DNA from 2 places in the Streptomyces kunmingensis genome. Region 2 is predicted to be linked to the other one. Evidence: riboswitches for the same ligand, from Rfam matches in the RefSeq annotation. Region 2 holds a riboswitch; the other holds the start of a gene.
The links. Region 2 has a riboswitch for glycine ahead of gcvT (glycine cleavage system aminomethyltransferase GcvT). Riboswitches for the same ligand answer to the same signal wherever they lie in the genome.
Positions count from the first base shown of each region.

Region 1: linked by a shared signal. The riboswitch ahead of gcvP (aminomethyl-transferring glycine dehydrogenase) and the one ahead of gcvT (glycine cleavage system aminomethyltransferase GcvT) in region 2 are both predicted to bind glycine.

Region 1 covers NZ_BAAATS010000074.1:5,559-13,303, forward strand. Annotated here, with positions in the region: gene ABD366_RS43190 (DUF881 domain-containing protein) at 1-58, shown strand, start outside; gene ABD366_RS43195 (FHA domain-containing protein) at 141-1,082, shown strand; gene ftsR (transcriptional regulator FtsR) at 1,107-1,835, shown strand; gene ABD366_RS43205 (bifunctional nuclease family protein) at 1,922-2,395, shown strand; gene ABD366_RS43210 (MerR family transcriptional regulator) at 2,588-3,214, shown strand; gene ABD366_RS43215 (DNA polymerase IV) at 3,274-4,656, shown strand; gene ABD366_RS43220 (PRC-barrel domain-containing protein) at 4,775-5,152, opposite strand; glycine riboswitch at 5,267-5,361, shown strand; gene gcvP (aminomethyl-transferring glycine dehydrogenase) at 5,546-7,745, shown strand, end outside.
Region 2 covers NZ_BAAATS010000019.1:324,254-331,998, reverse strand. Annotated here, with positions in the region: gene ABD366_RS25845 (serine hydroxymethyltransferase) at 1-419, opposite strand, end outside; gene gcvH (glycine cleavage system protein GcvH) at 426-803, opposite strand; gene gcvT (glycine cleavage system aminomethyltransferase GcvT) at 870-1,985, opposite strand; glycine riboswitch at 2,039-2,157, opposite strand; glycine riboswitch at 2,158-2,257, opposite strand; gene ABD366_RS25830 (AAA family ATPase) at 2,392-3,054, shown strand; gene ABD366_RS25825 (enhanced serine sensitivity protein SseB) at 3,080-3,862, shown strand; gene ABD366_RS25820 (enhanced serine sensitivity protein SseB C-terminal domain-containing protein) at 3,982-4,773, shown strand; gene ABD366_RS25815 (ABC transporter permease) at 5,137-6,141, shown strand; gene ABD366_RS25810 (ABC transporter substrate-binding protein) at 6,255-7,745, shown strand, end outside.

The sequences.
Region 1 (7,745 bases), on a different contig from region 2:
CGTGGACGCCTTGCGGCCGGCGCAGCAGCCTGATTACGCTCGGTCGTCCTCACAGTGAGGCGGGGGCGCATGGGGGATGTCGTGGGAGGGCATGAGGTTGCGGGGGGTCGGCGCACCGGAGACGGGGTGTGTGGTGGAAACTGTTTGGCGGATCCGGACGTTGTGAGGATGTCCGTGTCAGTGATGTACGCCGATGTGTGCAGTCAGGGTTCGTCCTGCCCCACGGGCGGGTCTGTTTCGGTCAAGGGGAATCGCCCGTGAAGTTGTTTGCGAAGTTGTTCGGCAAGAGCGCGCGTGAGGACAACCGTCACCGTGCGTCGCGCCAGGGAGATGTGCCGGAGACGCAGGTGGGCGAGCGCCCGCTGTTCCGGGACGAGGTGGGCGGCGGCCATTCGGGCGGACGCGGCGCGTCGTCTGTTGACCCTGCCGGTTCCGGCCGCATAGGTTTCGGAGAACCGTCAACCTCAGGTACGGGTCAAGGGTCTGGCTCCGACCCGTACGCGTCCCATGCCCCTGGTGGGCAGCCGCGGCAGGAGGATCCGTCCATGTCGGCCCTGGTGTGTACGAGGTGCGGGAACCGGAACGGCGAGAACAGCCGGTTCTGCTCCAACTGCGGTGCGCCGCTGCGGGGCGGGGCGGCGCCCGAGGGGCCGTCCGAGACGACCTCCACGATCTCCATCTCGGGTCTCGAGTCGTACGACCCGGAGGCCACCGGCCAGACGCAGTTGCCCACGCTGTCGCCCGAGGCCCAGGCCGCGGTCGACGCGCTGCCGCTGGGCTCGGCGCTCCTGGTGGTGCGTCGCGGTCCGAACTCGGGCAGCCGCTTCCTGCTGGACGGCGACCTCACCACGGCGGGGCGCCACCCGCAGAGCGACATCTTCCTGGACGACGTGACCGTGTCGCGCCGCCATGTGGAATTCCGTCGCCTGCAGGACGGCTCGTTCACCGTGTCCGACGTCGGCAGCCTCAACGGGACGTACGTGAACCGTGAGCGCATCGACTCGCTGACGCTGAACAACGGCGACGAGGTGCAGATCGGCAAGTACCGGCTGGTCTTCTACGCGAGCCAGCGAGGTATCTGACCCAGCGAACCTTCAGGAAGGTCCATGCTTCATACACCGAGGGGCGGTGCCTCCCTGGGCACCGCCACCGCGGACAGTCGGCTGATGAGCATCGGCACCGTACTGAACGTGCTGCGCGAAGAGTTTCCCGAAGTCACCATCTCCAAGATCAGGTTCTTGGAGTCCGAGGGGCTCGTCGAGCCGCAGCGGACGCCCTCGGGCTACCGAAAGTTCGGCCCGGACGACGTCGAGCGGCTGGCCCACGTCCTGCGGATGCAGCGGGACCACTACCTGCCCCTGAAGGTCATCAAGGAGCAGCTCGACGCCCTGGAGCGGGGCGAGACGCTGCCCGTGCCGGCTCCTGGGCGGCCCGGTGACGCCGCGGACGACGACGGGGCTCCCACGGCCGCTCGCGTCGGCCGGGACGAGCTGCTCGCCGCCGTGGGGATCGACGAGGGGCAGCTCGACGAGTGGGAGTCGTACGGGCTCATCGCCCCGTTGCCGGAGGGCGGTTACGACGCCTCGGCCGTATCGGTGGCGGAGCTGATCGGTGAGCTCGGCCGGTTCGGCATCGAGCCGCGGCATCTGCGGGTGATGCGGGCGGCCGCGGACCGTGAGGCCGGGCTGGTGGACTCGGTCGTGGCCCCGCTCAAGGTGCATCGCAATCCGCAGACCAGGGCCCTCGCGCAGGCACGGGTCAAGGAGCTGGCGGGCCTCACCGTGCGGCTGCACGCGGCACTGGTGCAGACTGCACTCGGGGTACGTCTGCCCTGATCGCAGCGGCGGGCGAGTGCCGTGGGCCCGGCCCTCGGCGGATGCCCGACTACCCAAACCGGCCGGGCACGTCCTAGGGTTGCTGTGTGAACGAGCTCGACGTCGTAGGTGTCCGGGTGGAAATGCCCTCCAACCAGCCGATCGTGCTCCTGCGTGAAGTGGGAGGCGACCGTTACCTCCCCATCTGGATCGGACCGGGGGAGGCGACCGCGATCGCCTTCGCCCAGCAGGGCATGGCTCCCGCGCGTCCGCTGACGCACGACCTGTTCAAGGACGTGCTGGAAGCGGTCGGACAGGAGCTGACGGAAGTACGCATCACCGACCTGCGGGAAGGTGTCTTCTATGCGGAGCTGGTGTTCGCGAGCGGCGTCGAGGTCAGCGCCCGCCCGTCCGACGCCATAGCGCTGGCGCTGCGCACCGGCACGCCGATCTTCGGCAGTGACGGGGTCCTGGACGATGCCGGGATCGCGATCCCGGACGAGCAGGAGGACGAGGTGGAGAAGTTCCGCGAGTTCCTCGACCAGATCTCGCCCGAGGACTTCGGGACCAACAGCCAGTGACCGGCAGAAAATGACCATGAGGCGGTCGCCCAGCGGCGGCCGCCTCGGCACATTCGGCTAGCCTTTCCCCGCGGTGGGATACGGGAAACCACTCCTAGGGTGATTATCACTCGGCGTGGCGAGTGTGGCGTTCGTTGACGCACCCCTTGTGACTGCCTACCGTCGTGAAGGCAGGTCAAAGAGGAGGTCGGCGTGAGAAGCAGCGGCGACGGTACGGCGACGGGCGGTCCGTACTCGTTTCACGGCAGCGCGGCCGATCACACTCCGCAGCGCCCGCAGGCAGTGTCTGCGGTGGCGGGGGAGAGCGGCGAAGCGGCTTCCGAGCAGGGGGACGTCGGGTACCGGGGACCGACCGCGTGCGCGGCGGCCGGCATCACTTATCGACAGCTCGACTACTGGGCCAGGACCGGCCTCGTCGAGCCCAGCGTGCGGGCCGCGTACGGCTCGGGGACGCAGCGTCTGTACAGCTTCCGGGACGTCGTCGTCCTCAAGGTCGTCAAGCGCTTCCTGGACACGGGTGTCTCGCTGCAGAACATCCGTACGGCCGTGCAGCATCTGCGGGAGCGGGGCTTCGCGGACCTGGAGCGCATGACGCTCATGAGCGACGGCGCAACGGTGTACGAGTGCACGTCACCGGCCGAGGTCCACGAGCTGCTCCAGGGCGGGCAGGGGATCTTCGGGATCGCGGTGGGCGTGGTCTGGCAGGACGTGGAGAGAGCCCTGTCGCAGCTGCACGGGGAGCGGGTGGACACCGGCGAGACGCTGGTCGGGCACAACCCCTCCGACGAGCTGGCGAGGCGGCGCAACCGGGCCGTGTGAGGACGGGCCCCGCGGGCCGTGCGGCCGCGTTGTCAGTGGCGTAGGGCAGCATCGGTGAGGTGAGGACCGGGCCGACGATTCTGCATCTCGACATGGACGCCTTCTACGCCTCGGCGGAGCAGGCGGCCAAGCCGAGCCTGCGCGGGAAAGCTGTCGTCGTGGGCGGGCTCGGGCCGCGTGGCGTCGTGGCGACGGCGTCGTACGAGGCGCGGAAGTTCGGGGTGCATTCGGCTATGCCGATGGGGCAGGCCCGGCGGCTCGCTCCCAACGCCGCGTACCTGGTGCCGCGGTTCCGGCTCTACCGGGAGATCAGCGAGCAGGTGATGGGGCTGCTGCGGGAGCTCTCGCCGCTGGTGGAGCCCTTGAGCCTCGACGAGGCGTTCGTCGATCTGGAGGCCGGTGAGGTGGCCTGGGACGAGTCTTCCGCGGAGGCCGTCGGTGCCCGGCTGCGGGCGGACATCCGGCGCGTGACCGGGCTGACCGGGTCCGTAGGGCTCGCCGCCTCCAAGATGCTGGCGAAGATCGCGTCGGAGGAGGCGAAGCCGGACGGCCTGGTGCTGATACGGCCGGGGACCGAGCGGGCGCTGCTCGGGCCGAAGTCCGTGCGGATCCTGCCGGGCGTGGGGCCCGCTACCGGGGACCATCTGCGGCGGGCCGGGATCCTCACCGTCGCGGAGATCGCCGAGGCGGGCGAGGACGAGCTGGTGCGCCTCCTCGGAAAGTCGCACGGGGCGCAGCTGTACGCCATGGCCCTGGCCCATGACGCCCGGCCCGTGGTCGCCGAGCGCGATTCCAAGTCGGTGTCGGTCGAGGACACGTACGACGTGGACATCCACGAGCGGGTGCGGGTCCGGGCGGAGGTGCAGCGGCTCGCCGACCGGTGTGTGGAGCGGCTGCGGGCGGCCGAGCGGTCGGGGCGGACCGTGGTTCTGAAGGTGCGGCGGTACGACTTCTCCACCCTGACGCGGTCCGAGACGCTGCGGGGGCCGACGGACGATCCGGGGGTGGTGCGGGAGGCCGCCGCGCGGCTGCTGGAGTCCGTGGACACGACGGGCGGGGTGCGGCTGCTCGGGGTCGGGGTGAGCGGGCTCGCCGACTACACGCAGGAGGATCTGTTCGCGCAGGCGGCTGCGCAGGCGGCTGCCGCCGAGGAGAGCCGGGGGGCGGAGGGCGCCGGTGAGGAGGGGGAGGAGCGGGAGCGGGCCGAGGTGGCCGAGGTGGTGGCCGAGCCGGTGGTGGGCGAGCGGCGGTGGATGGCGGGGCACGATGTGCGGCACGCGGAGTTCGGGGCCGGGTGGGTGCAGGGGAGTGGGCTTGGGCGGGTGACTGTGCGGTTCGAGACGCCCTATGCGGTGGGGCCCGGGCGGGTTCGGACGTTTCTTGTTGATGACCCCTTGTTGGTGCCGGGGGAGCCGTTGCCGTTGGTCGAGCCGGGGGAGTAGGGGGCCGGGGTTGCAGTGCGGGTGGGGTGGTGGCGCGCGGTGACGCGGGGCTCTGCCCCGGACCCCGCTCCTCAATCGCCGGAGGGGCTTGATTTGGTGCTGGTTGGGCTTGATCGGGTTAGGGGTGGTCGGGTTCTGAGCCTGCTATGTGGCCGAACATGAGGTCGTCCGAGGCGTGTGGGGGTGTGAGGTCCAGGCCGTAGTGGTGGTAGAGCTGTAGTTCCTGTTCGGGGGAGAGGTGGCGGCCTACGCCGAAGTCCGGGGAGTCCTTGATCAGGGCGCGTTCGAAGGGGACGCGGAGGGTGCCGTCGACCAGTTCGCTGGGTTCCAGGGGGATGAAGGCGTCGCGGCTGAAGAGGCCGGTGCGGATCGCCGCCCACTCCGGCACGCCCGTGGCGTCGTCGAGGTAGACCTCGTCGATCGTGCCGATCTTGCTGCCGTTGCGGTCGAACGCCTTGCGGCCGATCAAGTTGCGCGGATCGACGTCGGTCTGCACGGGCCCTCCCAATGGTCGCAACTCGTCTGTAAGCACTACGAAAGAGCACATTGGGGATGGCGGCCACTCGAGGGTTCCGCTCAAGTCGCCGCTGGTAGGCTGGCAAATGGCTGCTGACCCCGTGCGGGAGAGTCTCCGGAAGTTGTCGGGGACGCCGAAGGAGCAAATCCTCCCCGGAATCTCTCAGGCCCATGTACCGCACGGACGAGGTCACTCTGGAAAGCAGGGCGGGTGCTCGTTTCCCGCTCTCACCGACGGTGAAAGCCGGTGTGTTCCGTGCTCGCGCGGGGCGGACCGGTGAAGCTCTCAGGTTGAGATGACAGAGGGGGAGGCCGTCCGGGCACCCACGCCGTGGTGCCCCTCGCAGGTCGCAATGACCAGGAGGCCTCCGCAATGACCGCCAACCGTACTCCGCTCTCCGCGCTGGAGCAGGGCATCCCCTTCGAGCAGCGCCACATCGGTCCGGATGACGCCGCGCAGGCCAAGATGCTCGCGCAGGTCGGCTACGGCTCGCTCGACGAGCTGACGGCGGCCGCGGTGCCGGACGTGATCAAGAGCGCCGAGGCGCTTCAGCTGCCGGCCGCCAGGACCGAGGCCGAGGTGCTCGCCGAGCTGCGCTCCCTCGCGGACCGGAACCAGGTGCTCGGCTCGATGATCGGGCTCGGCTACTACGGGACGTTCACGCCGCCCGTCATCCTGCGCAACGTCATGGAGAACCCGTCCTGGTACACGGCCTACACGCCGTACCAGCCGGAGATCTCGCAGGGCCGCCTGGAGGCGCTGCTCAACTTCCAGACCATGGTCGCCGAACTGACCGGACTGCCGACGTCCGGCGCCTCCCTCCTCGACGAGGGCACGGCCGCCGCCGAGGCCATGGCGCTGTCGCGGCGTATCGGCAAGGTCAAGAACGGCGCGTACGTGGTGGACGCCGACGCGCTGCCGCAGACCGTCGCCGTCATCCGGACGCGCGCCGAGCCGACCGGTGTGGAGATCGTCGTCGCCGACCTGAGCGACGGGATTCCCGCCGAGGTCGCCGAGCGCGGCGTCGTCGGCGTACTCGTGCAGTACCCGGGGGCCTCCGGCGCCGTGCGGGACATCAAGCCCGTCATCGAGCAGGCGCACGAGCTGGGCGCCATCGTCACCGTCGCCGCCGATCTGCTCGCTCTGACGCTGCTGACCTCGCCCGGCGAGCTGGGCGCGGACATCGCCGTCGGCACGACGCAGCGCTTCGGTGTACCGATGGGCTTCGGCGGCCCGCACGCCGGTTACATGGCCGTACGGGAGAAGTTCGCGCGGTCCCTGCCCGGGCGGCTCGTCGGTGTCTCCGTCGACGCCGACGGGAACAAGGCGTACCGCCTCGCCCTGCAGACGCGTGAGCAGCACATCCGTCGTGAGAAGGCGACGAGCAACATCTGCACGGCGCAGGTCCTGCTCGCCGTGATGGCCGGAATGTACGCCGTCTACCACGGGCCGGACGGCCTGCGTTCCATCGCGCAGCGCGCCCACCGCTACGCCACCTTGCTGGCGGCCGGTCTGACGGCGGGCGGCGTCGAGGTCGTGCACGAGGTGTACTTCGACACCGTGACCGTCCGGGTGCCGGGCACGGCCGCTCAGGTCGTCCGCACCGCCCGCGAGGGCGGGGTCAACGTGCGGCTGGTCGACGCCGATCACGTCTCCGTCGCCTGCGACGAGACCACGACGCGGAGCCAACTGCACGTCGTCTGGGGCGCGTTCGGGGTCGAGGGCGACATCGAGGCGCTGGACGCCGGGACGGCGGACGTGCTGCCCGGGGACGCGCTGCGCACCGACGAGATCCTGACGCACCCCGTCTTCCACCAGCACCGCTCCGAGACCGCGATGCTGCGCTACCTGCGCAAGCTCGCCGACCGCGACTACGCGCTCGACCGCGGCATGATCCCGCTGGGCTCCTGCACGATGAAGCTCAACGCGACGACGGAGATGGAGCCGGTCACCTGGCCCGAGTTCGGGCAGCTGCACCCCTTCGTGCCGGCCGAGCAGGCGCAGGGCTACCTGACGCTCATCACGGAGCTCGAGGAGCGGCTCGCGGAGGTCACGGGCTACGACAAGGTGTCGTTGCAGCCCAACGCCGGTTCGCAGGGCGAGCTGGCCGGGTTGCTCGCGGTGCGCGGCTACCACCGCGCCAACGGGGACGAGCAGCGGACCGTCTGCCTCATCCCGTCGTCGGCGCACGGCACGAACGCGGCGAGCGCCGTGATGGCCGGTATGAAGGTCGTCGTCGTGAAGACCGCCGACGACGGTGAGATCGACGTCGAGGACCTGCGGGCCAAGATCGAGACCTACGCCGACCAGCTCTCCGTCCTCATGATCACGTACCCGTCGACGCACGGCGTCTTCGAGGAGCACGTCGCCGACATCTGCGCCGCGGTGCACGACGCCGGCGGTCAGGTGTACGTCGACGGGGCGAACCTCAACGCTCTGGTGGGCCTTGCCAAGCCGGGCCACTTCGGCGGCGACGTCTCGCACCTGAACCTGCACAAGACGTTCTGCATCCCGCACGGCGGCGGCGGTCCCGGTGTGGGCCCGGTCGGTGTGCGCGCGCACCTGGCGCCGT
Region 2 (7,745 bases):
CCGGAGAAGTTCAGGCGCATGCCGTGCGTGAGGTGGCCGCCGTGCGCCAGGTCCAGGCCGAGGATCGTGTCGCCGGGCTTGGCGAGCGCGAAGAGGGCGGCCTGGTTCGCGGAGGCGCCCGAGTGCGGCTGCACGTTGGCGTACTCGGCGCCGAACAGCTCCTTGACCCGGTCGATCGCGATCTGCTCGGTGACGTCGACGTGCTCGCAGCCGCCGTAGTAGCGGCGGCCGGGGTAGCCCTCGGCGTACTTGTTGGTGAGGACCGAGCCCTGGGCCTCCATGACGGCGACCGGCGCGAAGTTCTCCGACGCGATCATTTCCAGGGTCGACTGCTGGCGGTGCAGCTCGGCGTCGACGGCCTTGGCCACGTCCGGGTCGAGCTCGTGCAGGGACTGGTTCATTGCGGACTTGTCGGTCATATCGGGTCAGCTCCCGGAGAACTCGGTGTACTCGTCGGCGGTGAGCAGGTCCTTCGGCTCCTCGGAGATCCGGACCTTGAACAGCCAGCCGCCCTCGAAGGGCGCCGAGTTCACCAGGGACGGGTCGTCGACGACGTCCGTGTTGGCCTCGGTGACCTCGCCCGACACGGGGGAGTACAGGTCGGAGACCGACTTGGTGGACTCCAGCTCGCCGCAGGTCTCGCCCGCGGTGATGGCGTCGCCGACCTCGGGGAGCTGGACGAAGACGATGTCACCGAGCGCGTTGGCCGCGTGCTCCGTGATGCCGACCGTGGCGACGCCGTCCTCCACGGCCGACAGCCACTCGTGCTCCTTGCTGTAACGCAGCTGCTGGGGGTTGCTCATGAGTCGAATTCTCCTGTACGCGAGGCGGTGCTGATGACAGTGGGGGAGGGCGCCGGGATACGAGCGTTACTTCTGGCGCTTGTAGAACGGCAGCGCCACGACCTCGTACGGCTCATGCGTACCGCGGATGTCCACACCCACGCCCGCCGCGCCCGGCCCGGCGTGCGCGGCGTCCACGTACGCCATGGCGATCGGCTTGCCCAGGGTCGGGGAGGGGGCGCCGGAGGTGACCTCGCCGATCACCTGTCCCTCGTGGACGACCGGCATGCCCGCGCGCGGGACGCGGCGGCCCTCGGCGACCAGGCCGACGAGCTTGCGGGGCGGGGCGCTCTCGGCGCGCTCGGCGGCGGCCGTCAGCGCCTCGCGGCCCACGAAGTCGCCGTCCTTCTCGAACTTCACGACCCGGCCGAGCCCCGCGTCGAACGGCGTCAGCTCCGTGGTCAGCTCGTGCCCGTACAGCGGCATACCCGCCTCCAGGCGCAGCGTGTCGCGGCAGGACAGGCCGCACGGCGTGAGGCCGTACTCCGCGCCCGCCTCGGTCAGCGCCTGCCACAGCTTCTCCGCGTCGGCGGGCGCGACGAACAGCTCGAAGCCGTCCTCGCCGGTGTAGCCGGTGCGCGCGATGAGCGCCTCGACGCCCGCGACGGTGCCCGGCAGACCCGCGTAGTACTTCAGCCCGTCCAGGTCGGCGTCCGTGACGGACTTCACGATGGCGGGGGAGTGCGGGCCCTGCACGGCGATCAGCGCGTACGCGTCCCGGTCGTCGCGGACCTCGGCGTCGAACCCGGCGGCCCGCTCGGTCAGGGCGTCGAGGACGGTCTGCGCGTTGCCCGCGTTGGCGACCACCATGTACACGGTCTCGGCCAGGCGGTAGACGATCAGGTCGTCGAGGATGCCGCCGTCCGCGCGGCAGATCATGGTGTAGCGGGCGCGGCCGACGCCGACCGTGCCGATGTTGCCCACGAGCGCGAAGTTCAGGAGCGCCACCGCGTCCGGTCCGGACACCGTGATCTCACCCATGTGGGACAGGTCGAAGAGCCCGGCCTTCGTACGCACCGCGTTGTGCTCGTCGCGCTCGCTGGCGTAGCGCAGCGGCATGTCCCAGCCGGCGAAATCGGTCATCGTGGCGCCCAGCGAGCGGTGCAGGGCGTCGAGGGCTGTCGTACGAGGGGTACGGGTCATGGCTGGTGCTCCCGGGCGTGACGGCGATGGCGAGGGGTCCCCCGTGGCGGAGGCCCTCCCCATCTGTCATCGGAACCTGAGAGGTTCGCCCCGACCACACGTACTCATGGTCATGGCTTGCACCTTGGGTGGGGCCGCCGTACTGGACGGTCGGCCCGCTTTTCAGATGTGCCTCGCCCGCGCGGTACGGGGCCTGAGAGATTCAAGGGAGGAACTTGCTCCTTCGGCGTCCGGGCCCACATACGTGTCCGGAACTCTCCCGCGCGGATTCAAGCGGCCGGTATGCGGTTGTGTGCCTGTGGCGCGCACATCATTGCACGCCCGTGGAACGGGGAAACCCCACGGCGGGCATTACCTTCTCTTTACACTTGGCGGGCAAGGGTAAGTGGGCGGGACGGGGAGGACGATCACGGTGCGCAAGGCGATCGCGGGGGCGTACGCGACAGCGGCGTCAGCCGCGTCCACGGTGGTGCCCGGGGTGCGCATTCCCGGGCAGCGTTCGGTGCGGGACCTGCGCGGGCGCGGTGGCCGCACACCGCGCTTCATCGGCTTCGCGGCGGGCGACCTCGTCGTCCTCTCGGGGCTGCCGGGCAGCGGCAAGTCCACCCTGATGCGACGGGCCGTCACGGTCGTGCGCATCGACTCCCAGGACACCCGCGAGCGCTGGGCCGCCCGGCTGCCGCGCGGCGTGCCGTACGCGCTCTACCGGCCGCTGGTGCGCATCGCGCACTACGTGGGCCTGCACCAGGCGATGCGCTCCGGCGCCAGCGTCGTCGTGCACGACTGCGGCACCCAGGCGTGGGTGCGCCGCTGGGTGACGCGAGCGGCCCGGCGGCGCGGCGCCTCCGTCCACCTGCTGCTCCTCGACGTCCCCCCGGACACGGCGCTCGAAGGGCAGCTGGAGCGGGGCCGGGGGGTGTCGCGGTACGCGTTCGCCCGGCACCGGCGGGCGGTGGGCGCGCTGGTGACGTCGACGGAGCGGGGCGAGCTGCCGGCAGGCATCGAATCGGCGGTGCTCCTCGACCGGGCGGCGACCGACGCGCTCGGCGGGATCACGTTCAGGGGCTGAACCCCAGGCGTTATCGTCGGCGGCTATGGAACACCCGGCATTTCACGAGGACGCGCACCCCCACCCCCACCCGGCACAGGCCTGGCCGGCGAACGAGCTGGAGGAGGTCCTCGCCGCGGCGGTCGGCGTCGAGGGCGCGGGCGGCCGCATCGTCGAGGTCCTCGGCCGCAGCCCGATCTGGATTCCGCTGCCCCAGGGCGGCAGCACCGAGAGCCGCGACCTCGATCTGCCGACGCTGGAGATCGAGGGCCAGGCCTTCGTCCCCGTCTTCAGCTCCGAGCAGCAGTTCATGCAGGTCACCGGTGGCCGGATGCACTGCACGGTGGCCCCGGCCGTCGAGTTCGCGCGCGGGCTGCCCGCGCAGGTCGGGCTCGCCCTGAACCCGGACGGCGCGATCGGCATCCCGCTGCCCCCGCCCGCCGTCGCCGAACTGGCCCGCAGCGGCCGCACCCCGCTGGACGGACCGGCGACCGGTGGCCGCGTCGTGCTCTCCGAGCCGGACTGGCAGCAGGACCCGGTGGACTTCCTGGCGGCGGTGCGCGAGGAGTTCGAGGCGACCGGCACCGTACTGTCCGCCCACCGCTGTCTCGCCGTCGTCGAGGACGGGGCTCCGTCGCTGTTCATCGGCGTACAGCTGACCCAGTGGGAGGGCGCCGCGCGCGACCTTCCGCTGGACGCGCTCGGCCGTGCGCTCGGCCGGTCACCCGCCGCCTGGCCGGTGAACCTGGTCTTCCTCGACGTCACCCAGGACCCGGTCGCCGACTTCCTGCGCACCCGCGTACGTCCGTTCTATGTACGGGAACGGTGACACCGTCCGTCAAGTCGGTGTCAGGAACGCCGCTTAAGCTGGTTTCATGACGTGACCGGGCGGCACTGTGCCCTCCGGTCACGGGCGGAACACGGACGTTCACGAAGGGGCGGTTACGGGTGAGTGCGTCGGGCACGGCCGCGGCCGGACAGGTCGAGCACATGCTGCGCCAGGTGACTCCCGGGCGCTACGACGCGTACGAGGCGCTCCTCGCGGCCCTCGCCGCCGGACAGGTCTGGATGCTGCTCTGGCACGGCCAGGCAGGCTCGCCCGACGCCCAGTTCGGGAACATGGACGTGGACGGTTTCTCCTACGCCCCCTGCGTCACCTCCGCCCAGGAGCTCTCCGCGTCCGGCTGGTCCCGCGCCTACGAAGTCGTCAGCGGCGTCGACGCGGCCCGCACGCTCTACCCCGACCACTACGGCCTCTGGCTCAACCCGCACGCCCCCGGCGGCGGCGTCGGGGTGCCCTGGCTCGACCTGCGCCGGATCGCGGGCGGCCTCGACCGGCAGCCCGCCGGTCCGCTGCGGCTGACCGAGCCGGCCATCGAGATCCCCCAGTTCTGGGCGCTGCTGGCGCAGAACGCGCACCGCACCACCGCGATCCGGTCCCTGCGCCGCGCGTGGGTGCAGCCCGCGGTCGGGGCGCCGTACCTGGCGATCGGCCTCGACGTCTACGACACGGCGCCCGCGTCGGTGGACGCGGTCCGGGCGATGATGCAGCAGTCCGTCGCGGCGGTCCCGGACGGGCTGCCGGTGTCCACGGTGGCCATGTCCGACGAGTACGACCCGGTGGCGATGTGGCTGCGGGCGAACGCGCGGCCGTTCTACGACCGGGAGTCCCACGCGGCTCCGGCAGCTCCGGCCGGCGGGGGTTACGGCTACCCGCCGCCGTACGGCGCGTCGTACTGAACCGATGTCCTCCATCGCCACCCCCAGCCCGTCCGGCGATTGAGGACGAGCCTTTCGGGCGATAAGCCGGAACCGCAACTTGCATAGGACTACGAACCGTTGTGGCCCCAATGTCCGGACCAGCAACACTTCCGCCCCAACTGCCCAACGTTCGCACCCCGTTCACAGCTGTCCGGATAACGGAACACCCCTGACCGCATCACGTTTAGGCATCCTTTCCCCGTCGGGTCTGGCAACAGATCGCACACAGGTTGAAGACTCCCGCAGCAGGGGGCTTCGCCTCTGTGTACGACGGACTGAATGACGCCGCTACCGCGGCAAGTGCGGGCCGGTCACCGCCGGTTGAGAGGGGTCCCTGCCACGATGACGGCACCATTGCACGACACGACTGCGGAAACGGAGCCGACCGCCCCGGTCGACGCCGCCGCGAGCGGCGCCGGCGGCAAGGTGGAAGGGCGGTCGCTGAAGCAGATCGCCTGGAACCGCCTCAAGCGGGACAAGGTCGCCCTCACCGGTGGCATCGTTGTCGTCTTCCTCGTTCTGGTGGCGGTCTTCGCCCCGCTCATCGTGAGCCTGCTCGGCCACCCGCCGAACCAGTTCCACCAGGACAAGCTCGACCCGCTGACCAACCTGCCCAGCGGGTCCCTCGGCGGCGTCAGCGGCGACTTCCTGTTCGGCGTCGAACCGAACAAGGGCCGCGACGTGTTCAGCCGCATCGTCTACGGCGCCCGCATCTCCCTGCTCGTGGCCTTCCTCGCGGCGATCGTCGCGGTGGCCCTCGGCACCCTGTTCGGCATCATCGCCGGTTACTTCGGCGGCTGGGTCGACGCGCTGATCAGCCGCGTCATGGACGTGCTGCTCTCGTTCCCGCAGCTGCTCTTCATCATCTCCCTGGTCTCGGTGCTCCCGGACGACCTGCTCGGCCTGACCGGCAGCGGGGTACGCATCGCCGTCCTCGTCATGGTCATCGGCTTCTTCGGCTGGCCGTACATCGGCCGCATCGTCCGCGGCCAGACGCTGTCACTGCGCGAGCGCGAGTACGTGGAAGCGGCCCGGTCACTGGGCGGCGGCTCGCGCCACGTCCTCTTCAAGGAGCTGCTGCCGAACCTCGTCGCGCCGATCGTCGTCTACATGACGCTGATGATCCCGACGAACATCCTCACGGAAGCGGCGCTCAGCTTCCTCGGTGCCGGTGTCCGGCCGCCCACGGCGTCCTGGGGCGGCATGCTCCGCGACGCCCTCGAGACGTACGAGCACGACCCGATGTTCATGGTCTTCCCGGGCGTCACGATCTTCATCACCGTCCTCGCGTTCAACCTCTTCGGCGACGGGCTGCGCGACGCGCTCGACCCGAAGGGGACCCGGTAAAGCCTCAGGCCCGACCGGTCTGTACCGAACTGCCCCTGCCGCACTGTCAGGTGGCTCTACTCCATGGTTCTCCGGCAGCAGCCCGGGACCGCGATCTCGGAGGTTACGAGAAAATGCCCACAGGTTCCTCGAAACGACGGCTCGCCGCCGGCGCCGCCCTCGTTGTCGCGGCGCTCGTGTCGACCACGGCGTGCGGCGGCGGTGACGGCGACTCCAAGGACTCGTCGAAGGGCGCCGGCTACGACGCGGCCTACAACAAGGTCGCCAATGCCTCCACGAAGAAGGGAGGCACGCTGAAGATGGTCGGCAAGCAGGACCTGGACTCCGCCGACCCGCAGCGCGCCTACTACGGCATGTCGTGGGACTTCATGCGGTTCTACACGCGTCAGCTCGTGTCGTTCGCGCCGAAGCCGGGCGCCGCGTCCACCGAGCTCGTCGGTGACCTCGCCAAGTCGACCGCGAAGATCTCGGACGACGGCAAGACGTACACGTACGAACTGCGTGATGGCCTGACCTGGGAGGACGGCTCGGCGCTCACCGCGCAGGACGTCAAGTACGGCATCGAGCGTGCCTGGGCCTCCGACGTCATCACCGGCGGTCCGCAGTACCTGAAGCAGAACCTGGACCCCAAGGGCGAGTACAAGGGCCCCTACAAGGACAAGTCCAAGGACAAGCTCGGCCTGAAGGCCATCGAGACGCCGGACGCGAAGACCATCGTCTTCAAGCTGCCCAAGCCCAACGGTGACTTCGAGCAGTTCCTCGCCATGCCGTCCGGCACGCCGGTCAAGCAGTCCGAGGACACGGCCAACAAGTACACCCAGCGCCCGTTCTCCTCCGGCCCGTACAAGTTCCAGTCGTACAAGGCCGGCAAGAAGATCGTCCTGGTCCGCAACGACAAGTGGAACAAGGCCTCGGACCCGATCCGTGCCGCGCTGCCCGACAAGATCGACGTGACGATCTCCGCCAACCTGGAGGAGAACGACAAGCGTCTGATGGAAGGCGACTACGACGTCGACCTGAACGGCACGGGCATGACCCAGTCGGGTCGCGTCTCCGCCGTCCAGGACCACCGTGACAGCGTCGACAACATGCGGACCTCCTTCGTCCGCTACGTCGCGCTGATCCACTCCGCCAAGCCGTTCGACAACGTCCACTGCCGCAAGGCCGTGTTCTACGCGACGGACTTCGCCGGTCTCCAGCAGACCCGCGGTGGCGAGCTGGCCGGTGGCGACATCGCCAACTCCACGCTGCCGACCTCCATCAAGGGTCACACCAAGTACGACCCGTACGGCGTCATCGCCCGCAAGGGCAAGCCGGACGCGGCCAAGGCCAAGGCCGAGCTGAAGGAGTGCGGCAAGCCCAGCGGCTTCTCCACCAAGCTCACCGCCCGCACCAACAACCCGGGTGAGGTCGACACCGCCGAGGCGCTCCAGGAGCAGCTCGGCAAGGTCGGCATCAAGGTCGAGGTCGACTCCCTCGACGGCGCCGAGATCTCCTCGATCACCGGTTCGCCGAAGGTCGTCAAGGAGCGCGGCTACGGCATGACCATGAGTGGATGGGGCCCGGACTTCCCGTCCGGCCAGGGCTTCGGCCAGCCGCTGTGG